DNA from 4 places in the Pseudomonas sp. GW823-FHT02E01 genome. Region 4 is predicted to be linked to each of the others. Evidence: predicted binding sites of a transcription regulator. Region 4 holds the regulator's gene; each other region holds the start of a gene.

Region 1 (2,201 bases), on a different contig from region 4:
CAGTTCGTCCATCGGCATTTGCAGGTAAAGGCTGGTCAGGTACTGCCAGCGCTCGCTGTGGGGGCTGTCCCAGGCGTGTTGCGCCGACAGCGCCAGCCCATTGGCCAGCAGCACTGTATTGGCCGGTTGATTGAGCCAGCGGCGCAGGGTCGGATCGTCGTCAAGGCGATTCTGCTGGCGCAGTGGATGGTCGCTGTCACGGGCGATGCGCAGGACTTTCACCAGTTCCCGCTGCTCGGTGAGCAGCAATCGATAGCCTTGCTGCACCCAGATCGGCAAGCGCCAGACTTCCACCAACGCCAGGCCGATATCCAGCAGGCGTACGCCAAACAGTTGCTGCTCGACTTTGCGTGCCGACTCGCCTTTATGGATGACCCGCAGCTCCCAGTCTTCGAGCAGTTTCGGATGGGTCAGTGCCAGCGGCCACAGGGGCGAAAGAAACAGCAGGCTGCCCCAGTGGATGTCCTGCCACAGGCGCGCCAGGCGGCTGGCAAAAAAACCGTTGGCCTGTTGCGTGGCGTGCTGGCTGATCATCTGCAACTGACGCAGGGCTTTGGGAATCTCGAGCTCGGGTTCGGCGGGTAGCCGCGCGAGCAGCTCTTCGGTGCGCGTCAAACCGAGGCGGTTGATTGCAATTTCAAGGTTTTCCGCAGGCTCGGTCATGCTGCCATGGGTATGCCGGTTGGCTTCGCGAATCACGCTCAAGGCCAGGGCCGGGCTGCCTTGCATGAGGTCGGCGATGTCGCGCAGCGAGCTGCGATTGTCGCGGATGGCCTTGCAGACACGGTCATGGCTGGCTTGCGGGACGGGAAGACGTACGCCATCGAGCAGCTTGACCCAGCCTTCGAGGGTCGTTGGTTTTGGCGTTGGAACGTTCGTTTCGTTAACCATGGTGGGAGGCGATCATCGTCAACATTACCTGTGCCCGGATGGGGTCAAATTAGCTTTTCGCCTGAACGGGCTATAGTCTGGCGCAGTTTTGCCGATAAGTAGAAGAAGAGATTTTTTAACTTCCGAATATGACCTTGAACCCGACTCAGTAAGTGCTCTCCTAACCTATGGCTAAAATTATCGGCATCATCGTCGTATTCGCGAGCGTGCTCGGCGGATACGTGCTTTCCCACGGCAAGATTGCCGCCCTGATACAACCTTTCGAGGTCATGATCATTGGCGGTGCTGCCCTCGGCGCCTTCTTGCAGGCCAACCCCGGCTACATGACGATGCACGTGCTCAAGAAGTCCCTGAGCATGTTCAGTTCACGTTTCAACCACGCCTTCTACCTTGAAGTGCTGGGCCTGATCTACGAGATCCTCAACAAGAGCCGCCGCGAAGGCATGATGGCCATCGAAGGCGACATCGAAGATGCCGCTGCGAGTCCGATCTTCGCGAAGTACCCGACGGTACTCAAGGACGAGCGCATGACCGCGTTCATCTGCGATTACCTGCGCATCATGTCTTCCGGCAACATGGCTCCCCACGAGCTGGAAGGCCTGTTCGACATGGAGCTGTTCAGCCTCAAGGAAGACCTCGAACACCCATCCCACGCGGTCAACGGCATCGCCGACGCCATGCCCGGTTTCGGTATCGTCGCGGCGGTACTGGGTATCGTGGTGACCATGGCTTCGCTGGGTGAAGGCGACCAGAAGTCCATCGGCCTGCACGTAGGTGCGGCACTGGTGGGTACCTTCTTCGGTATTCTCGCCGCCTACGGCTTCTTCGGCCCGCTGGCCCATTCCCTGGCCCATGATGCCAAGGAAGAGCTGAACGTCTATGAAGCCATCAAGGCTTCGCTGGTGGCTTCGGCTTCCGGCATGCCGCCATCGCTGGCCGTGGAGTTCGGGCGCAAGGTCCTGTACCCGGCGCACCGTCCAAGCTTCGCCGAGCTGGAACAAGCGGTTCGCGGTCGTTAAGCCATGGAAAATAACCAGCCGATAATCATCAAGCGCGTCAAGCGCATCGCCGGCGGGCATCACGGGGGCGCCTGGAAAATCGCCTTCGCCGACTTCGCCACGGCGATGATGGCGTTCTTCCTGGTGTTGTGGCTGTTGTCCACCGCTACGCCGGAACAGAAAATTGCCATCGCCGGTTACTTCAAGGACCCGATCGGCTTTTCCGAAAGTGGCACGCCCTACATCATCGATCTGGGCGGCACGCCGACCCTGGCGCCGGAAAACACTCTCAACCCCGAGGTGAAGTCCCAG
Region 2 (2,201 bases), on a different contig from region 4:
GCGACGATTACAGCCGGGTCAGGAAGTGGCCGAAGTGGCCGCTTTCGTCGCTTGCGGGGCGACTTGTTCCGCGGGTGCTCCGCGCTCCAGGCGCACTGCTACTCGACGGTTCTTCGCGCGGTTGGTGTTGTTGGTGTTAGGCGCCACCGGATAACGCTCGCCATGGAAACGCAGGGTGATTTGCGATTCCTGGATGCCGTTGGCCTTGAAGAACTCCATCACTGCCAGGGCTCGGCGCCGCGACAGGTCGCGGTTGGTCAGGCGATTGCCGCTGTTGTCGGAGTGACCGTCGAGCTCGATGTGATTGACCGTCGGATCGGCCTTCATGTACTCCAGCATTACCTGCAGTTTGGCTTTTGCGGCGCTGTCGAGTTCGATTCCGCCGCCGGGGAAGCCGATTTCCGATTGCTTCACCTGTTCGAAATTCTGTGGCAACAGTTTCGCCACGCAACCCTGGTAGTCGGCAAACGCCTTGGTGAACCTGACCGGCAACAAGCGTACTTCCGACACCCGCCCATCCCCCGAGGAATGTCGAACGACCGGGCTGCGACCGTCCATCAGGCCACTAATCAGACGCCCGGCCTGAACCTGTGAGCTATTGAACAATACGTTGCCACTGCCGATTCTCACCGTGCCCAGGTTGATATCGTCACGGCCCGGCTGCCACGGCGCGGCAGCGGCCAGCAAGGTGGCCGAACCACCGCCGATCATCGGGTTGTAGGCTTTCAGACGGAAAGTCGCCTGCTCGCCGGCACGACGCACGAACTCGCCCGAACCGAAATCGGTAACCGGCTGAGTCAGGCGGCATTCGAACTTGTCGCCTTCGACCGTCCACTCAATGTTCTCCAGACGTGTCTGGAAAGTGAGCGCCATGGCCGGAAGGCTGGCAAACACACTGAGCAAGGCTAAATAACGCTGGCGCACGGGAGGCTCCACTGGCTTCTACAACGAAAAGACCGACACACACATGTTTACGGCATACCTGTTGGATATCGGAAGCTTCCTGCAAAACTTGATAGCGAGTGCCTGCAAGAGTCTTTTCCGGTAGCATTCCCTTGAGTTTGACCCGCCTGGAATCCCCTCATGTCCGACCGCCTGACCCTGCTGCGTCCCGACGACTGGCATATTCATCTTCGCGATGGTGCCGTGCTGACCAATACCGTCGCGGATGTCGCGCGCACCTTTGGCCGCGCCATCATCATGCCCAACCTGGTTCCACCGGTACGCAATGCGGCCGAAGCCGACGGCTATCGGCAGCGGATTCTCGCTGCCCGCCCGACCGGCAGCCTGTTCGAGCCACTGATGGTCCTGTACCTGACCGACCGCACCCAGCCTGAAGAAATTCGCGAGGCCAAGGCCAGCGGATTCATTCACGCCGCCAAGCTGTACCCGGCCGGCGCGACCACCAACTCGGATTCTGGCGTCACCAGCATCGACAAAATCTTCCCTGCACTCGAGGCCATGGCCGAAGTCGGGATGCCGTTGTTGGTCCACGGTGAAGTCACCCGGGGCGATGTCGACGTGTTCGACCGAGAAAAAATCTTCATCGACGAGCACTTGCGTCGTGTGGTCGAGCGCTTCCCGACCCTCAAAGTGGTCTTCGAACACATCACCACCGCGGACGCCGTGCAGTTCGTCAACTCGGCTTCGGCCAACGTGGGCGCGACCATCACCGCGCATCACCTGCTGTACAACCGCAACCACATGCTGGTGGGCGGGATTCGGCCGCACTTCTATTGCCTGCCGATCCTCAAGCGCAATACCCACCAGGAAGCCCTGCTCGACGCGGCCACCAGCGGTAGCGACAAGTTCTTCCTCGGCACCGACTCGGCCCCCCACGCCCAGCATGCCAAGGAAGCGGCCTGCGGCTGCGCCGGTTGCTACACCGCCTATGCGGCAATCGAGATGTACGCCGAAGCCTTCGAACAGCGCAATGCGCTGGACAAGCTCGAGGCCTTCGCCAGCCTCAACGGCCCGCGCTTCTACGGTCTGCCGGCCAACACCGATCGCATCACCCTGGTCCGCGAAGAGTGGACCGCCCCGACCAGCCTGCCATTTGGCGAGCTGACCGTTATCCCGCTGCGCGCCGGTGAAAAACTGCGCTGGCGCCTGCTGGAGGAACACGCGTGAGTGAAGACCATTTCGACGACGAACTGGAAGGCAATGGCGGCGGAGGCGGCCCTCGTCATCCAATGGCGGCA
Region 3 (2,201 bases), on a different contig from region 4:
CTGCAACAGCTTGATCCGCTCACCCAGCGCGGTGAGGTCGTTGATGATCAGCGCGAACTCCTCGGTGGATTTGCGCAGCTCCTTCACGTCTTCCTTTTGCAGCCATTGCGGCGGCCGGTTGAGCAGGCGCAGCAATGAGCCTGGCTCCAGCGCCAGCAGCCGTTGCAATCGCACCAGCACTCGGCGATTGGCGCCCAGCTCGGCGCGGTTGGTCGACAGCCGTGAGGACAGCAATTCGTCTTCGATCTGATCCACGCTCTGACTGGTCTTGCGCACGATCTGGGTCAACACCTCACCCTGGTCGCGCAGCAAATGCACCAGCAGCTCCAGCGGGGAGCGAAAGCACTCCCGGGCCTTCACCGACGAGCGCAATTTGTCCACCGAGTGCAGCGGTTGCAGGCGGGCGCTGATGATCAATTGACTGCGGGCGCACACCCACAGGGTCGAGACATCCGACGAGACCATGTTGCTGAGGTTGAACACCACATCGTTGACCACTGCCAGCAGTGCGGAGTCGACATGCTCGATGCGCGTCGAACGCGAGCCTTCGTGCAGCGCTTCGAAAAACTCTTCGGGCAACTCCAGATGGCTTTTCATCCAGCGCTCGCACGCGGCATGGGCCAGGTTCAGGTGCAGCCAGAGAAATTGCTCATCGCTTTGCGGCTGTTGCAGGTACTGCAAGGCCTCGGCGGAATTGATTTCCCGACCGGCCTCACCGGGGCGAAAACTGAAACCGTAAAGCAGGCCGAACAGATCCGTGTCGCGATGGCTTTGATCGATGCTGTGGTTCATGAGGACTCGCAAGGGGAGGCGCCTGTCACATGTTTTACAGGTTCACTTGAGCGGCATCATCGCAAGCGGGAATGACGTTTTTGTGACAGAAAAACAACGCAAAAAATTGTTCTACCGGTGGTCGGGATTTTCTCAAGAACCGCTCTGGCTAGCCGATCACGCTTGGGTTAGGTTGCGCGCCGCGGGCCTGGGCCGGGACCGCAGACAGGGATGTCCGGACACTTTTCACGCCTTAACGGGCGTGCCCCATTCCTGTCATGAGTACCCTGCGATGCTTTTGCAAAAGTCCCTGAGAGCACAAATTCTCGCCCTGCTGAGCGGCAGCCTGCTGGCGATGCTGTTGATCGCCCTGGCGTGCTTTCACTTCCTGTCCAGCGGCGTGCAGAACTACGCCAATCTGATCGAAGGCCCGCTGCACACCTCGCAATTGATCGATGAAGCCAACCTGCAATTCAAGGTGCAGGTGCAGGAATGGAAAAACGTCCTGCTGCGCGGCAAGCAACCGGCGGACCTGAGCAAGTACTGGGGGCAATTCGAGGGGCGTCAGCGCGATGTGCAAAACATCCTTGGCGAACTGGCCGCGCAGAAGGGCATAGAACCGCAACTCAAGAGCCGCATCGAGCGCTTGCGTGACGAACATCGCCAGTTGGGCGCGGCCTATCAGAAGGGCCGGGACGCGTTCGTGGCCGCCGGTGGTGACCCTGCGGCGGGCGACGCGGCGGTCAAGGGCGTGGACCGCGCAACCAGCGATCAGATGAGTGAACTGGTCAGCGAGTTGCGCAAGCAGGGCGCCGAGCAATCGACACTGATCAGCGCCAGTGCCGAGCGCACGGTGTTGCTGGGGCTGGTCGTGATGCTGGTTTCGGGGGTACTGATCGGCCTGCTGAGCTTGTGGCTGGTCAACCGCAACCTGGTCGAGCCGATCCGCAAACTGATCGAATACGTGGCGCAACTCAGCCAGGGGCGTATTGCCGAGCGCGTGGCCAGCACCCGTCAGGACGAGTTGGGCAAACTGGCGATGGCCGCCAACACCCTGCGCGATTTCCTCGCCGAAACCTTCAGCCGTTTGCAGCGCAGCGCGTCGGACCTGGACAGCGCCAGCGGTGAGTTGAACTCGATCGCCACCGTGATGGCCGGCGGCACCAACGAGCAGTTCAACCGCACCGATCAGGTGGCCACGGCGATGAACGAAATGTCCGCCACCGCACAGGAAGTGGCCCGGCATGCCGCCGAAGCGGCGCGGGCCGCCGACGATGCCGACCAGTCCGCCCAGCAGGGCGAAAAAGTCATGCAGGGCACCATCCACACCATCACCCAGATGCGCGGCGAAATCGCCAACACCGCCACGGTCATCCGCCAACTGGAAACCGACAGCGGACGCATCGGCAAGGTTCTGGAGGTGATTCGCG
Region 4 (2,201 bases):
GTGATCGACACCGCTGCGGGCATTGGTGACTCGGTAGTCAGTTTCGTCCGCGCAGCGCAGGAAGTGCTGCTGGTGGTGTGCGACGAGCCGACCTCGATCACCGATGCCTACGCCTTGATCAAGTTGCTCAATCGCGACTACGGCATGAACCGCTTCCGCGTCCTGGCCAACATGGCCCAGAGCCCGCAGGAAGGACGCAACCTGTTCGCCAAGTTGACCAAGGTCACGGATCGCTTCCTCGACGTCGCCCTGCAATACGTCGGTGCGGTGCCTTACGACGAAAGCGTGCGCAAGGCCGTGCAGAAGCAGCGCGCCGTCTACGAGGCCTTCCCTCGTTCCAAGTGCTCGCTGGCGTTCAAGGCCATCGCGCAGAAGGTTGATACCTGGCCGCTGCCTGCCAACCCGCGCGGGCACCTGGAGTTTTTCGTCGAGCGCCTCGTGCAGCAGACAGCAGGACCTGTTCTATGACAGCCAGCGGCTACAACCTCTACAAGAAGTCGGCACGTGATGCGCAGTACGAGCTGATCGAGCGTTACGCGCCGCTGGTTAAACGCATTGCCTACCACTTGCTGGCGCGTTTACCGGCCAGTGTCCAGGTCGAAGACCTGATCCAGGCCGGGATGATTGGCCTGCTTGAAGTGTCGACCAAATATGACGCCGGCAAAGGCGCCAGTTTCGAGACGTACGCGGGCATACGAATCCGCGGCGCCATGCTCGATGAAGTGCGCAAGGGGGACTGGGCGCCACGTTCGGTCCACCGCAATACGCGCATGGTCAGCGATGCCATTCGCTCGATTGAAGCTAAAACCGGCCGTGACGCTAAAGATCACGAAGTTGCGGCCGAACTCCAATTGAGTCTCGACGATTACTACGGGATTTTGAACGACACCCTGGGCAGCCGGCTGTTCAGTTTCGACGACCTGTTGCAGGACGGCGAACACGAAGGGCTGCACGAGGATGGCGCGAGTGCTCATGTCGAGCCGTCACGCGACCTGGAGGATGAACGCTTCCAGGCTGCGCTGGCGGATGCGATTGCCAATTTGCCGGAGCGTGAGCGACTGGTGTTGGCGCTGTACTACGACGAAGAGTTGAATCTCAAGGAAATCGGTGAGGTCCTGGGGGTCAGCGAATCGCGGGTCAGCCAGTTACACAGCCAGTGCGCGGCCCGTTTGCGGGGGCGTTTGGGGGAGTGGCGAGCGCGCTGAAGGCAGTGTGGGGGACACTGCGAACGAGGCTGGTGTGGTGTTGAACTGCGCCGGTCGCGATCTGTTGTGCTCCAGACAGTCATTGAGTGCTTTGCCGGATTGATTGAAATGGCGTGTCCAGGTGCTGGGCGCGTTTAAGACTGCTTGGAGGTCGAATTGGACAAGAACATGAAAATCCTCATCGTTGATGACTTCTCAACGATGCGGCGGATCATCAAGAACCTGCTGCGTGACCTTGGGTTCACCAACACCGTCGAGGCCGACGATGGCACTACCGCCATCCCGGTGCTCAACAGCGGAAGCATCGACTTTCTGGTAACGGACTGGAACATGCCTGGCATGACCGGTATCGATCTGCTGCGCCACGTGCGTGCCGATGAAAAGCTCAAGCACCTGCCGGTGCTGATGGTGACCGCTGAAGCCAAGCGCGAGCAGATCATCGAAGCGGCCCAGGCCGGCGTTAACGGCTATGTGGTCAAGCCCTTCACGGCCCAGGCGTTGAAAGAAAAAATCGAGAAGATTTTCGAACGCATCGGTTGATGAGTGCGCCACGGGGGAGCTATGGGCAATAACGAAACTTCATTGGGCGATTTTGAATCGACCCTGAAAAAACACGCCGTCGAATTGGTCGAGAGCCTTGAAAAAGGCAAGTTCGGCGACGCGGTGCAATTGATCCATGAGCTCAACCAGACCCGTGACCGCGGCCTGTATCAGGAAGTAGGCAAGCTCACCCGCGAACTGCATAGCGCGATCGTCAATTTCCAGATTGACCCGCACATGCCGCAGGCCGAAGAAGTGTCGCAGATCACCGACGCCACCGAGCGCCTGGGGTATGTGGTCAAGCTGACCGAGGCTGCGGCCAACCGCACCATGGATCTGGTGGAAAGTGCCACGCCGCTGGTCAATGGCCTGGCCGATGAAGCCAAGGTGTTGAGCGCGGACTGGGGGCGCTTCATGCGTCGCGAAGTCGGCGCCGAAGAGTTTCGTGAACTGGCC

What was found. The regulator FliA, encoded in region 4, starts transcription of late flagellar genes. The targets are predictions, from matches to a motif close to CTAAAGTTTNNNNNNNNNNNGCCGNTAA.
Region 1: a site for FliA is predicted at 962-989, ahead of motA (flagellar motor stator protein MotA). Genes of this name have one in related genera too.
Region 2: a site for FliA is predicted at 990-1,017, ahead of AC1RDQ_RS14560 (flagellar protein MotY). Genes of this name have one in related genera too.
Region 3: a site for FliA is predicted at 924-951, ahead of AC1RDQ_RS13580 (methyl-accepting chemotaxis protein). Genes of this name have one in related genera too.

What each region holds. Positions count from the first base shown of each region.
Region 1 is NZ_JBXAJS010000004.1:171,588-173,788, reverse strand. It holds gene AC1RDQ_RS11045 (HDOD domain-containing protein) at 1-891, opposite strand, end outside; gene motA (flagellar motor stator protein MotA) at 1,059-1,910, shown strand; gene motB (flagellar motor protein MotB) at 1,914-2,201, shown strand, end outside.
Region 2 is NZ_JBXAJS010000005.1:336,812-339,012, forward strand. It holds gene AC1RDQ_RS14560 (flagellar protein MotY) at 19-924, opposite strand; gene pyrC (dihydroorotase) at 1,084-2,130, shown strand; gene rnt (ribonuclease T) at 2,127-2,201, shown strand, end outside.
Region 3 is NZ_JBXAJS010000005.1:127,953-130,153, reverse strand. It holds gene AC1RDQ_RS13585 (transporter) at 1-792, opposite strand, end outside; gene AC1RDQ_RS13580 (methyl-accepting chemotaxis protein) at 1,064-2,201, shown strand, end outside.
Region 4 is NZ_JBXAJS010000011.1:113,208-115,408, reverse strand. It holds gene fleN (flagellar synthesis regulator FleN) at 1-468, shown strand, start outside; gene fliA (RNA polymerase sigma factor FliA) at 465-1,205, shown strand; gene AC1RDQ_RS24030 (chemotaxis response regulator CheY) at 1,374-1,745, shown strand; gene AC1RDQ_RS24025 (protein phosphatase CheZ) at 1,767-2,201, shown strand, end outside.